2 regions of the Duganella sp. GW821-FHT01E12 genome follow, and region 2 is predicted to be linked to the other one. Evidence: predicted binding sites of a transcription regulator. Region 2 holds the regulator's gene; the other holds the start of a gene.

The links. Region 2 encodes sigma-54, which starts transcription at its own class of promoters, with help from an activator protein. Its sites were predicted from a motif close to TGGCANGNAANCTGCTTT; they were not measured.
Region 1: adh (aldehyde dehydrogenase) is a predicted target of sigma-54. The motif match lies at 3,887-3,904, and genes of this name have one in related genera.

The regions. Positions count from the first base shown of each region.
Region 1 covers NZ_JBWKWR010000022.1:9,875-16,902, reverse strand. Annotated here, with positions in the region: gene AC07WS_RS30030 (PQQ-dependent methanol/ethanol family dehydrogenase) at 140-1,882, opposite strand; gene AC07WS_RS30025 (DUF779 domain-containing protein) at 1,926-2,297, opposite strand; gene adh (aldehyde dehydrogenase) at 2,300-3,820, opposite strand; gene AC07WS_RS30015 (YVTN family beta-propeller repeat protein) at 4,022-4,963, opposite strand; gene AC07WS_RS30010 (TonB-dependent receptor family protein) at 5,081-7,028, shown strand, end outside.
Region 2 covers NZ_JBWKWR010000001.1:999,308-1,006,335, reverse strand. Annotated here, with positions in the region: gene hprK (HPr(Ser) kinase/phosphatase) at 1-529, shown strand, start outside; gene rapZ (RNase adapter RapZ) at 724-1,584, shown strand; gene AC07WS_RS04335 (VOC family protein) at 1,591-1,965, opposite strand; gene AC07WS_RS04330 (Lrp/AsnC family transcriptional regulator) at 2,062-2,526, opposite strand; gene AC07WS_RS04325 (enoyl-CoA hydratase/isomerase family protein) at 2,533-3,618, opposite strand; gene hpf (ribosome hibernation-promoting factor, HPF/YfiA family) at 3,710-4,069, opposite strand; gene AC07WS_RS04315 (RNA polymerase factor sigma-54) at 4,147-5,625, opposite strand; gene lptB (LPS export ABC transporter ATP-binding protein) at 5,631-6,383, opposite strand; gene lptA (lipopolysaccharide transport periplasmic protein LptA) at 6,386-6,985, opposite strand; gene lptC (LPS export ABC transporter periplasmic protein LptC) at 7,014-7,028, opposite strand, start outside.

The DNA of each region.
Region 1 (7,028 bases), on a different contig from region 2:
CCACGTGCCGCCGCAGGGAGAAGCAAGCCTTATAAATAAAGGCCTTGTGCTAAATCTGATCATGCGTTCCATCGCACTGTTCATAATTTGACCGAAAAAAAAAGGCGGCCGAAGCCGCCCAAAAAACTACAAGAGATCTTTACTTGGCCGATAGTTTGAAGACCCACACCGAGCCGCCCTGCTCGAGGAAGTTGACCTTCTTCGCCACTTCGCCACCCCACAGAGGCACCGCGCCGCCCCAACCGGAAACCACGGCGACGTATTGGGTGTCGCCGTCCTGCCAGGTGACCGGCGGCGCCACCACGCCGGAACCGGTCTGGAACTTCCACAGCTCCTTGCCGCTCTTCGCATCCAGCGCCTTCAGGTAGCCTTCCGGTGTGCCATAGAACACCAACCCGCCAGCCGTCGTCATCACCCCACCCCACAATGGCGCATTGTTCTTGACTTCCCATACGATCTTGCCAGACTTGGGATCGACCGCGCGCAACGCGCCGATGTAGTCGTCGAACAGCGGACGAATAGTGAAGCCTGCTCCCAGGTAGGCGCCGCCTTTTTTGTAGCTGATCGGCTCATTCCAGATATCCATGCCCCACTCGTTGGCCGGCACGTAGAACAAGCCGGTCTGCTGGCTGTAAGCCATCGGCATCTGGTTCTTCGCCCCCAGGAAGGCCGGCGCCGCGAACACCGTGCTGCCCTTCTTGCCTTCCTCGCCCTTGGTTGGATCTCCAGGACGATTGGCGGCGATGAAGTTGGGCCGGCCAGTCTTGATGTCGATGCTCGACGCCCAGGTGATCTTCTTCACAAACGGGAAAGCGTTTTGCAGCTTGCCGTTGTTCGCGTCGATCACGTAGAAGAAGCCATTGCGGTCTGCCTTGCCGCCGTAGCGCTTGCCGTCCATGTCGAAGGTGACGAATTCATTGGCGCCGTCGAAGTCCCATGAATCGTTGGGCGTGTTCTGGTAAGCCCATTTGATCTGGCCCGTCTTCACGTCCAGCGCCACCGTCGACGACGAATACAGATTGTCGCCGGGGCGCAGGTGGCTGTTCCATGGCGCCGGATTACCGGTGCCGAAGTAGGCCAGACCGGTCTTGGCGTCGTAGGTTCCACCCATCCAGGTCGAGGCGCCACCGGTCTTCCATAGGTCACCCGGCCAGCTCTTATTGAGCGTCCCCGAAATGCCGTTCTCGATGGCCTTGCCGTCCTTGTCGTAGCGATAGCCCATGTGCCCCTCGACGGTGGGCCGGGTCCACAACAACTCGCCCGTCAGCGGATTGCGCGCCTCCACGCGGCCGACGATGCCGAACTCGCCGCCGGACACGCCGGTCAGCAGCACACCGTCGGCGATCAACGGCGCCGCCGTCATCGAATAGCCGGCCGAATAGTCATCGACCTTTTCCTTCCATACGACTTTGCCGGTGTCCTGGTCCAGCGCCACCAGTTGTGCATCGAGCGTTCCGAAGATGACCAGATTGCCGAACAAGGCGGCGCCGCGGTTGACCACATCGCAGCAGGGCATGATGCCGTCCGGGAGACGATGCTCATACTTCCATAATTTTGCGCCAGTCTTGAGGTCCACGGCGAAGATGCGCGAATATGACGCGGTGACGAACATCTTGCCTTTGTAGATCAGCGGCTGCGATTCCTGGCCGCGCTGCTTCTCGCCCCCGAACGAGAACGACCACGCCGGCACCAGCCTGGCCACCGTTTTGGTATTCACCTGGGTCAGCGGCGAATAACGCTGTCCCTCCGATCCGATACCGAACGACAGCACGCTGTCCGTGCTGGATGCCGCGTTCTTCAGCATGGCCGACGTGACGTCGGCCGCCTGTGCCAGCGACAGGAAGGATATCCCGGCCAGCGCTGCGATTACTTTTTTCTGCACAATCTTCTCCAGTTATTATGTTTTGGTTCGCTGCGGTGTGCAGCTATGCCGGCGGCTTCAAGGCCGCCAGTTCTTCGTCGCTGAACAGGCGCGAACGGGTCAGGAAACGCCTGCCCGTGCCGTTATCGAGCGAGAACATGCCGCCGTTCCCGTCGACCACGTCGATGATCAGCTGCGTGTGTTCCCAGTACTCGAACTGCTCGCGGCCCATGTAGAACGGCGTCCCGTCCAGATTGCCGAGATAGACATCGGTGTCGCTGATGGAAAACTCCCCGGCCGGGTAGCACATCGGCGTGCTGCCGTCGCAGCAGCCGCCGGATTGAAAGAACATCAGCGGCCCGTGGCGGCTGCGCAGGACGGCGATCAGATCGAGCGCCGCCGGTGTGGCCGTCACGCGGGCGATGACGTGGTCCATGGTCAGAAGAAGCCCAGCGCGTTCGGGCTGTAGCTGACCAGCAGGTTCTTGGTCTGCTGGTAGTGGTCCAGCATCATCTTGTGGTTCTCGCGGCCGATGCCCGACTGCTTGTAGCCGCCGAAGGCAGCATGCGCCGGATACAGGTGGTAGCAATTGGTCCAGACGCGGCCAGCCTGGATCGCGCGCCCGACGCGGAAGGCGCGTGAACCGTCGCGCGTCCAAAGGCCGGCACCCAGGCCGTACAACGTGTCGTTGGCGATGCTCAGCGCTTCGGCTTCATCCTTGAAAGTGGTCACCGACACCACTGGTCCGAAGATCTCTTCCTGGAAGATGCGCATCTTGTTGTGGCCTTTGAAGACGGTCGGCCGCACGTAGTAGCCCTCCTTCATGTCACCGCCCTGCATGCTGCGGCCGCCGCCGGCCAACAGCTCGGCGCCCTCCTGTTTGCCGATGTCGATGTACGACAGGATTTTTTCCAGCTGCTCGTGCGAGGCCTGCGCGCCCAGCATGGTGCTGGCGTCCAGCGGGTTGCCCTGCTTGATCGCCGCCACACGGGCCAGCGCGCGCTCAATGAATTTTTCGTAGATCGATTCCTGGATCAGCACGCGCGATGGGCAGGTGCATACCTCGCCCTGGTTCAGCGCGAACATCGCGAAGCCTTCCAGGCACTTGTCGAAGAAGGCGTCGTCGGCATCCATCACGTCTTCGAAGAAGATGTTCGGCGACTTTCCGCCCAGTTCCAGCGTGACGGGAATGAGGTTCTGCGCGGCGTATTGCATGATCAGGCGGCCGGTGCCCGTCTCGCCGGTGAAGGCGATCTTGGCGATACGCTTGTTCGATGCAAGCGGCTTGCCCGCTTCCAGCCCGAAGCCGTTGACCACATTCAGCACGCCAGGCGGCAGCAGGTCCGCAATCACTTCCAGCAGCACCATGATGGAGGCGGGAGTCTGCTCGGCGGGTTTGAGCACCACGCAGTTACCGGCGGCCAGCGCCGGCGCCAGCTTCCACACCGCCATCAGGATGGGGAAGTTCCAGGGAATGATCTGGCCGACCACGCCCAGCGGCTCATGGAAGTGGTAGGCGTAGGTTTCGGAGTCTATCTGTGCGACCGAGCCTTCCTGGGCGCGGATGCAGCCGGCGAAGTAGCGGAAGTGGTCGATCGCCAGCGGGATGTCGGCGGCGGTGGTTTCTCGGATAGGCTTGCCGTTGTCGATGGTCTCGGCGGTGGCGATCAGCGCCAGGTTGGCCTCCATGCGGTCGGCGATCTTGTTCAGGATGTTGGCGCGCTCGGTCGGCGAGGTCTTGCCCCATGCGTCCTTGGCGGCGTGTGCGGCGTCCAGCGCCAGCTCGACGTCTTCGGCGGTGGAGCGGGCCACTTCGCAGAATACCTGGCCGGTGATCGGCGTGACGTTGCCGAAGTATTCGCCCTTGACCGGAGCGACGAATTTGCCGCCGATGTAGTTGTCGTAGCGTTGTTTGAATGGATTGGCAACGCCCAGTTTGCTGATGTCTGCGAGATTCATGTCGTCCTCTTTCTGCTGTGGTTATGAGGCCGCGTAAAGCGGCGGTGGGTACTGCGTACACTCCTTTTCGCAAGCACCGTGCCAGCTTCACCTTTCCCTGTGCGGCGCATGAAATACAGGGGCTAGCGGTGATGGGAGGCTGTATCCGCGCTGTGACACCTGTTCAGGTTTGGAACAGGTGTCTGCCGATGGAACAACGCTTCAGCGGATCACCACACCCCAGGGCAATTCGCCCACCGCGACATCCGCCCGCTTCGCTGCCGCAGCGGTGTCGATCACGGATACGGTGTTCGAGCGGCCGTTGGCCACATAAAGCTTGGCGCCGTCCGGCGTCAGCGCCATGTTCCAGGGTCGCTTGCCAACTGCAATGGTGGCGCTGACGGCATTGGTGACGGTATCGATCACCATCACATTGGCGTCGGCGCCGTTCGACACGTACACCTTCAGGCCACCGGGATGCACGGCGATTCCATTGGCGTTCTTCCCGGCCGGGATGCGCGCTGTCGCCACCAACGTCGCCATGTCGACCACGTACACCGCTCCCGCCAATTCGCAAGCGACATAAGCGCGGGCGCCATCGGGACTGAAGCCCATGCCGCGCGGACGCAGCCCCACGGCCACCGCGCCGCTCTGACGCCGCGCGGCGACATCGATCACATCGACCTGCTCCGCCTCCTCCGCGCTGACCAACAACCAGCGTCCGTCCGGGCTGAAAACGGCATGTTCCGGGTTCTTGCCTTTCACGGCGATATCCGCCAACACGTCGCCGGAATTCGCGTCGATCAACGCGACGCTGTTGCTCTCCTCGACCGCCACCGCCACATAACGGCCATCCGCCGATACGCTCACGCCCTCGGGCGATTTCCCCAGCGCGATGCGGCGCACCAGGGCGCCGCTGGCGGCATCGATCACCAGCAGCGCGTTGCTGGCGGCGTCGGTCACGAACAGGCGTGTACCGCCTGGATCGGCTGCAATGCCGCGCGGCCGCTTGCCTGCGGCGATCTCGCGCAGCACGGTATCGGTGGAGGTATCGATCACGCTGACGCTGCCCGATTTCTCGTTCGGCACAAAAGCAAACGGCGCGGCCATCGCGGGACCGCACAGCAAAAAGACCAGGGAAGACAGGATGCGTAAGCTGTTCATGGTTATCGCCTTTCAGGGAAATGCGGTAACCATTGCAATCGGCGTGCCACCAGAAAAACGGGATGGCAGGTATATTGCTTACTGGTCCTGTGTAACACAGACCAAAACGGAGACAATATGAAGCAAGCCTTTTTCCCATTGAACGCGGTGGCCGCGCTGTTTGCACTGAGTGGCGGCGCCATCGCCGCCGACGGTGCCGCAGCGCCGGCGGAAGTGGTGGTCAGCGCCACCCGCGTCGGACACACGGTATTCGATATGCCGGCGGCCATCGACGTAATCGACGCTGAGCGCATCCGCGACAGCCAAGCGCGCGTCAACGCCAGCGAAGCGCTGGCCGCCGTCCCCGGCCTGGTGGCGCAAAACCGCCAGAACTACGCGCAGGACTTGCAGATATCCTCGCGCGGCTTCGGCGCCCGTTCGGCCTTCGGCGTGCGCGGCGTACACCTGGTCGCCGACGGCATCCCGGCCAGCATGCCGGACGGCCAAGGCCAGGCCGCCACCTTCAACCTCGATATGGCCGAGCGCATCGAAGTGCTGCGTGGTCCGTTCTCCGCCATCTACGGCAACCACTCCGGTGGCGTGATCCAGATGTTCACGCGCGACGGCGAAGGCGCGCCATCGGTGGAGACCACACTGACCGCAGGCAGCTACGGCAGCCGCAAAGCCGATCTGAATGCTCAGGGTAATCAGGCCGGCATCGGCTATGTGCTCGACGCATCGCGTTTTGAAACCGACGGCTACCGCGCCCACAGCGCCGCCACCCGCGACCAGGCCTTCGGCAAACTGACGCTGGCGCCGATGGCCGGCGCCAAACTGACCATCGTCGCCAACGCGCTGCGCCAGGACGATACCCAGGACGCTCTGGGCGCGACCTGGGCCACCTACCAGCGCGATCCGCGTGCCGGTGAGATAGATGCCACCGACAACCAGAGCCCGAAACGCACGCTGGCCGACCGCTACAACACCCGCAAGAGCATCGATCATCAGCAGATCGGCGCAAGCTGGGAACAGCGCTTCGGCGACGACCGCCTGCGCGTGAGCGCGTACGGCGGCAATCGCGGCGTAATCCAGTACCAGGCTTTTTCCAAAGCCTTCCAGGCGCCGGCGACACATTCCGGCGGCGTGGTCGACTTCGACCGCGACTTCCACGGCGCGGACCTGAACTGGCTGCACGTGAACGCACTGGCAGGGGGCAGGCTCAGTACCACCGTCGGCCTGGAATACGGTCGCTCCAGCGACGCGCGCAGAGGGTACGAAAACTTCACCGGCACCCAATTCGGCGTGAAGGGGGCATTGCGCCGCGACGAGAACGACAAGGTCACTAGCCTCGATCCATACGTGCAGTCGGAATGGCAGTCCGGCGCATGGATGGTGAGCGCAGGCCTGCGGCACAGCAGCGTGAAGATTTCGGTGGACGACCGCTTCCTCAGCAACGGCAACGACAGCGGCAGCCTCGAATACAGCCACACCACGCCGGTGCTTGGTCTGCTGTATCGCCTGTCGCCGACGCTGAACGTGTATGCCAGCGCCGCGCGCGGCTTCGAAACGCCGACGCTCAATGAGTTGTTCTACTCCGGCACCGGCGGCGGCTTCAATTTCCGTTTGCAGGCGGCACAGAGCACCCACCTTGAAACCGGGATCAAGGCGCGGCTTGGCGAAGGCACGCGCATCAACGCCGCAGTATTCCAGGTCCGCACGCGCGACGAACTGGTGGTCGACGGCAGCGCTGGGGGACGCACCAGCTATCGCAATGCCGGCAGCACGCTGCGCCAGGGTATGGAACTGTCGCTGGACACCGCATGGAGCCATGGCCTGAGCGCGCGCGCAGCGCTGACCAGTTTGCGCGCAGTCTATGATCATGGCTTCGGCGCCGTGGCCGAAGGCAGCCGGCTGCCCGGCATCCCGAATGCCAACGCCTACGGTGAGCTGGCCTGGAAGGACAGTGCCAACCGCTTTGGCGCCGCGCTGGAGGCTGTCGCCAGCGGAAAAATCTACGCGGAGGACGCCAATGCCGACAAAGCGGCGCCAGGCTACGGCGTGCTCAATGCGCGGGGCAACGCAAACC
Region 2 (7,028 bases):
CCAGCGCATCATCATGCACGGCGTGTTCATGGACGTGCTGGGCGTGGGCGTGCTGATCACCGGCGACTCAGGCCTGGGCAAGAGCGAGCTGGGCCTGGAGCTGATCTCGCGTTCGCACGGCCTGGTGGCCGACGACGCGGTGGAGTTTTCGCGCATCGCGCCCAACATGATCGAGGGCCGCTGCCCGGCGCTGCTGCAGAACCTGCTGGAGGTGCGCGGGCTGGGGCTGCTGGACATCAAGGCCATCTTCGGCGAGACCGCCGTGCGCCGCAAGATGCGGCTGAAGCTGATCGTGCACCTGGTGCGGCGCGGCGCGGCCGACGAGGAGGTGGAGCGCCTGCCGTTCCAGTTCCCGACCGAGGACGTGCTGGGCCTGCCGATCCGCAAGGTGGTGATCCCGGTGGCGGCCGGCCGCAACATCGCGGTGCTGCTGGAGGCCGCCGTGCGCAACACCATCCTGCAACTGCGCGGCATCGACACGCTGCAGGAGTTCATGGAACGGCAACGGCAGGCCATGAGCGGCGATTGATGGCGCCAAGGAGCCTGCCCATGCATGGGCAGGCCGTTCCGCAGGCTCGGGGCGATGCCCCGCGAATTCCCTGCTCCACCGCCAGCGACAAGCGATGAGCGGCGACTAAGCCCCATGGCTTTTTCGCATCATTGCGAAAACTAAAAGCGCTCAGGATGGGCAAGCTTCGCCGGCCTGCGGTATCATCCCGGGCTATGCGCATCGTACTCATTACCGGTATTTCCGGCTCCGGCAAGTCCGTCGCCCTGAACGTCCTGGAGGACACGGGACACTATTGCGTCGACAACCTGCCGCCCGCCCTGCTCGCCAGCCTGGTGGACACCCTGGTCGAGGACGGCCTGGAGGCGCTGGCCGTGGCGGTCGATGCGCGCAGCGCCCAATCGCTGGCCACGCTGCCGGCCGCCGTCGAACGCCTGCGCGCACAGGGCCACGACGTCAAGGTCATGTTCCTTACCGCGAACACGCATTCGCTGGTGGCGCGCTTTTCGGAAACGCGGCGCAGCCATCCGCTGTCGCACGAGCTGCGGCCGGGGCAGAACCCGGCGGCGCGCCGCACGCTGATCGAGTGCATCTCGGAAGAGCGCGAGCGGCTCTCGGCCATCGAGCAGCTGGGCCATGTGATCGACACCTCGGAGCTGAGCGCCAACAAACTGCGCGCCTGGGTCAAGGACCTGGTGGCGATCGAGCGCGCGCCGCTGATCCTGTTCTTTGAATCGTTCGCCTTCAAGCTGGGCGTGCCGCTGGACGCGGACTTCGTGTTCGACGTGCGGGCGCTGCCCAACCCCTACTACGACCTGACCCTGCGCCCGCTGACCGGGCGCGACGCGCCGGTGATCGAGTTCCTCAACGCCCAGCCAAGCGCGCTGGACCTGATGAACGACATCCGCGTGTTCATCGAAAAATGGCTGCCGTCCTTCAAGACCGACAACCGCAGCTACCTGACGGTGGCGGTGGGCTGCACCGGCGGCCAGCACCGCTCGGTCTACATGGCCGAGCAGCTGGCGGCCTACTTCCAGCAATCCGAACGCGTCATCCTGCGCCACCGCGAGCAGTAGTCCTGGTCATCGGCTCCAGTGCACCACTTCGATGGTGTGGCCGTCCGGGTCTTTGATCATGGTGCCGAAATAGCGCTCGTTGATGTCCGGCCTCGGGCCGGGCTCGCGCAGTGCGGTCGCGCCCGATCCCATCGCCGCGTCGAAGAATTCCCGCGCAGCCTGCTGGCTGGGCGCCGTGACCGCGACATGGCTGCGGTCGCCGGCCAGCGCGCCCTCGCCTGCCGACGGGTACAGGCAGAAACTCCAGACGCCGTCTGCGCCGTAGATCACCTGCGTGGCGTCGCTGTGCTGCAAGGTATAGCCCAGCGGCGCGAAGCAGGCTGTATAGAAATCCGTGGCGCGCGGGAGTGCGCGGGTGCCGATGGAAACATGGTCGATCATGATGCGGTCCTCCTGAATTGGGAAGGCCCATCATACCCAGCGGCCGTGAGACAAAATTGCAAAATCGCCCGCTCCGGTGCAAGAATTATTCTATCTTCACAAAGGCACTTTGGTCTCGAACTTGGCGCAGTTCATGGCCAGCAAACTCTTGTAGTTGCTGACGTTGTTATTCGACGTGAACACGCGCCGTGTGAACGCCTGGAACGCTTCCATCGACACCGCCGTCACCACCAGCATGAAGTCGAACTCGCCCGCCACCTCGTAGCAGGCCATGACGTCGGCCTCCTCGCGCATCAGCGATTCGAACATCTTCAGCAGCGAGGTGTTCTGCTGCTCCAGCTGCACCGTGACGAAGGCGGTCAGCGGACGGCCGGCGCGCACGCGGTCCACCAGCGCCACCTCCTTGACCAGCACGCCGCTGGCGCGCAGCTGGGCGATGCGGCGCTGGCAGGTGGCGGCGGACGCGTGCACCTGCTCGGCGATGCGCCGCAGCGGGATCGCCGCATCCTCCTGCAGCAGGTTCAATATCTGGATATCGAGTCGGTCCAGTTCGACGGTCATCGGCGCTCAGTCCAGGTGGCGCAGCGGGTGGGCGTAGTCGGGCCACACCGGCTCGAAGAAACGCCGCACCATGGCGGCGTCCACCTCGTCCAGCGACGCCGGCTTCCACTGCGGCGCGTTGTCCTTGTCGATGACCAGCGCGCGCACGCCTTCGATCACTTCGCCGTCCTCGAAGTTGTGGCGCACCAGCGTGCGCTCCATGCGCAGACAGCCGGCGACGTCCAGCGCGGCGCCGCGCTCGATGAGCTCGTGGGTCACGCACATCATCAGCGGCGAGCGCGTGGCCATCACCTGCAGCGTTTTTTGCGCGAAGGCGCTGTCGTCCGTCTTGAGCGAGGCGACGATGGCCGGCACCGAGCCGGCGCCGAAGTGGCGGTCGATGGCGGCGCGTTCGGCGGCCAGCTTGCTGTCGCCCGCCGCGTCCTTGAACGGCGCGGCGAAGGCGGCGATGGCGGCCCGCAAGCCGGCGCCCGGCGTCGCGTCAAGCAGGGCCGACAGCGCCGCCATCTCACTGCCCGGCACGAAGTGGTCGGCCAGGCCCGCGTGCAGCGCGTCGGCCGCGCCGATGGTCACGCCGGTCACGCCCAGATAGCAGCCCAGCTTGCCCGGCGCGCGCGACAGGAAGTAGCTGCCGCCCACGTCCGGGAACAGGCCGATGTTCACTTCCGGCATGGCCATCTTGGTCCGCTCGGTGACGATGCGCACGCGGCAATCGGGGCCGCCCTGCGCCACGCCCATGCCGCCGCCCATGACCACGCCGTCCATCAGCGCGATGTAGGGCTTGGGATAAAAATGGATCAGGTGGTTGAGCGCGTACTCCTCGGTGAAGAAATCCTCCACCAGCGCGCTGCCGCCCTGCGGCGTGGCGCGGCCGGCGTCGTAGAAGAAGCGGATGTCGCCGCCGGCGCAGAAGGCCTTCTCGCTGCTGCTGCGGATGACGACGGCCGCGATGCCGCTGTCGTCGCGCCACGCCATCAGCGCCTGCGTGATATCGCGCACCATCGCCAGCGATAAAGAGTTCAAGGCCTTGGGCCGGTCCAGCGTGATGTAGCCGGTTCCGTTGCTGACGCTGGTGTGGACGTATTCGCTCATGAGGTCGCAGGATAGTGGTGAAAACCCTATTCTATGCGGGCGCAAAAAAGGGCGCCAGTGCGCCCTTAGTTTGATGGTGCCGAGGCCGTTGTTATAGGGCGGCGGCAGCGGGTTCGTAGCTATCCGGGAGATGCTTGATCGCATCGTGGCCGTGCTCTTGGACCTTGGCTTTGTACTTCATGACCTGCCGATCCAGCTTGTCGACCAAGGTGTCGATGGCGGCGTACAGGTCCTGGGACAGGCTTTCCACGTAGACGGTCTTGCCCGACATGCGCAGGTTGATTTCAGCCTTCTGGCGTTTCTCTTTCTCTTTAAGGTTATCTACAGTCAGGATGACAGCAATATCAATCACTTGATCAAAGTGGCGGGTGACGCGTTCCAGCTTGCTCTGCACGTATTCACGGATGGCCGAGGTCACTTCGAGATGATGTCCACTGATGGTGAGATTCATACACACTCCTAAAGATGATGTCGCTTCTTACGGTTAGTGCGGGGCCCATTGCTACCGGGCGCGCAGGAACCAAGGAACTACAAAGACTTGCGGAGACTGACTGGCGGGATCTTCAACGCTTCGCGATATTTGGCAACAGTTCGTCGCGCAATCACCATGCCTTGTTCTCCCAGCATGTCCGCAATCTTACTGTCGGATAAAGGATTTTTCGGGTCTTCTGCTCCTGTCAATTGCACAATGAGTGCGCGTATCGCCGTCGAACTTGCTTCCCCCCCCGCTTCGGTGGCGACATGGCTACCAAAGAAATATTTCAACTCAAACATGCCATGCGGGGTCAGCATATATTTTTGAGTTGTTACGCGAGAAATAGTGCTCTCGTGTAGACCCAGTGTATCAGCAATTTCGCGAAGCACAAGGGGGCGCATGGCAACCGCGCCATGGGAGAAAAAGTTCTTTTGTCGTTCTACTATCGCTTGTGCGACGCGCAAAATCGTGTCGAAACGCTGGCGCATATTCTTGATCAGCCACTTCGCTTCCTGCAGCTGCGCGCCCATCGCGCCCTCGCCTTTTCCCTGCTTGAGCAGGTTGGCGTACATGGCGTTCACGCGCAGGCGCGGCATGACGTCGTTGTTGAGGCTGACCTGCCAGCCGTTGCGCGCTTTTTTGACGATCACGTCCGGCACCACGTAGTCCGACACGTCCGACGCGAACGCCGAGCCCGGATGCGGATTACACTGGCGGATGACGGTTTGTGCTTCGCGCAAATCCTCGTCGTCGCACACCAACGCCTTCTTCAATTTGTTGAAGTCGCGCTGGGCGAACCAGGTCAAATGATTTTCCACGATGGCCAGCGCCATGCGCCGCGTCACCATCGGTATGCCCGGCAGGCGCTTGATCTGCAGCGCCAGGCATTCGGACGCGTTGCGCGCGCCCACGCCCATCGGGTCGAAGCTTTGCAGCAGCGACAAGGCGGTGCGCAGCTCGTCGAGGTCCACCTCCAGCTCCTCCGGCAGGCGGGCGTGGATCTCGTCCAGCGATTCCTCCAGGTAGCCGTTCTCGTCCAGCGCGTCGATGATCAGCTCGACCAGCGCGCGGTCGCGCATCTCCAGCACCGTCACGCGCATCTGCTCCATCAGGTGCTCGCGCAGCGTGCAGTGGCTGGCCTCCAGTTGCGGGCGCGAATCCTCGTCGTCGGGCGCCTTGCTGCGGCCGGCGTCGCTCCAGTCGACGTCGGCGTCGCTGCTGGTGCTTTCGGTGTCGGCGGCCGGGCCGTCGTAGTTGTCGGCGTCGGCGGCAGGGGCTTCCTGGGCGTTGGGCGGGCCTTCGGGCGGCGCGTCGCCGACCGGGGCTTGTTGGCTGATGGCGCCGTCCGACAGCAGCCGCAGCGAGCGGTCCAGCGGGTCGTCGAGGCGCTCCAGCAGCGGATTATCGGTCAGCAGCTGTTCCAGTTCCTGATGCAGCTCCAGCGTCGACAGTTGCAGCAGCCGGATCGACTGCTGCAGCTGAGGCGTCAGCGCGAGGTGCTGCGACGTGCGCAGTTGCAAAGACTGTTTCATGGGTTTTACATACGGAAGTGTTCACCCAGATACACGCGACGCACCGATTCGTTGGCGATGATGTCGTCTGGCCGGCCTGAAGCCAATACCGTGCCCTGGTTGATGATATATGCGCGGTCGCAGATGCCCAGCGTCTCGCGCACATTGTGATCGGTAATGAGGACGCCGATGCCGCGTTCCTTGAGGAAGCGCACGATGCGCTGGATCTCAATCACGGCGATCGGGTCGACCCCGGCGAATGGTTCGTCGAGCAGCACGAAGCGCGGGTTGGTCGCCAGTGCGCGCGCGATCTCCACGCGGCGGCGCTCGCCGCCCGAGAGCGACAGCGCCTGGTTCTCGCGCAGCTTTTCGATCTGCAAATCGGCCAGCAGGGTATTGAGCCGTTCATCAATGGCAGCCTTGGATAAAGGCTTGCCGTCCACTTTCTGGATTTCGAGGACGGCGCGGATATTTTCTTCCACCGTCAGCTTGCGGAACACCGACGCTTCCTGCGGCAGGTAGGACAAGCCGAGCGAGGCGCGGCGGTGGATGGGCAGCGAGGAGATGTCGGTGCCGCTGATGTCGATGCTGCCGGCGTCCGACGGCACCAGGCCGACGATCATGTAGAACGAGGTGGTCTTGCCGGCGCCGTTGGGGCCGAGCAGGCCCACCACTTCGCCGCATTCGACCTGCAGCGAGACGTCATGCACGACCTGGCGCTTGCCGTAGGTCTTTTGCAGGCCGCGTACGATCAGGGTGCTACCGCAGGATGGTTCCATGCTCACTTCTCCGTGGCCGGCGGCGTGGACGCGGCCGGCGTGCTTGCAGGCGCGGTGGCCGGCGCGGCCGGGCGGATGGTCGGCTGGATCACCATGGTGCCGCGGCCGGCGCCCGGCTTGCTCTCGCCGGTGACGGTGTTCTTCACGGCGAACTGTTCCTTGCGGCTGTCGTAGGAGATGAACTCGCCGTTGACCTCGTCGCTGAGGCGGCCCGCTTCGAGGCGGCGCACCTTGGCCTTGGAGAACAGTTTGACCAGGTCGGTCTTGTTGCTGTACTCGATACGTTCGGCCTCGCCCTCGACCCACTGGTCGCCGGCGCCGTCGCGCTTCTGGCGGAAGGTGGCGGGCGTGCCGGGCGTGCTGGTCAGCACGACGAAGTCGTAGCCTTCGGGGTCGGTGGTCATCACCGCCTTGGGCGACTTCAGCAGCAGCGTGCCGCGCGTCAGGATCACATTGCCGATCAGCGTCTTGACCTGCTTGACGTCGTCGATCTGCAGATCGTCGTACTGGATCGTGGTCGGCTTGGTGGAGTCGGCCTTTTCCGCGTGGGCGGCGCAGGCCGCCATCAGCAGCACGGCGGCCGAGAACATCAATTTTTTCATCATCATTCCATTCATCATCGTTGGTTCTTCAATGGCCGGGGCG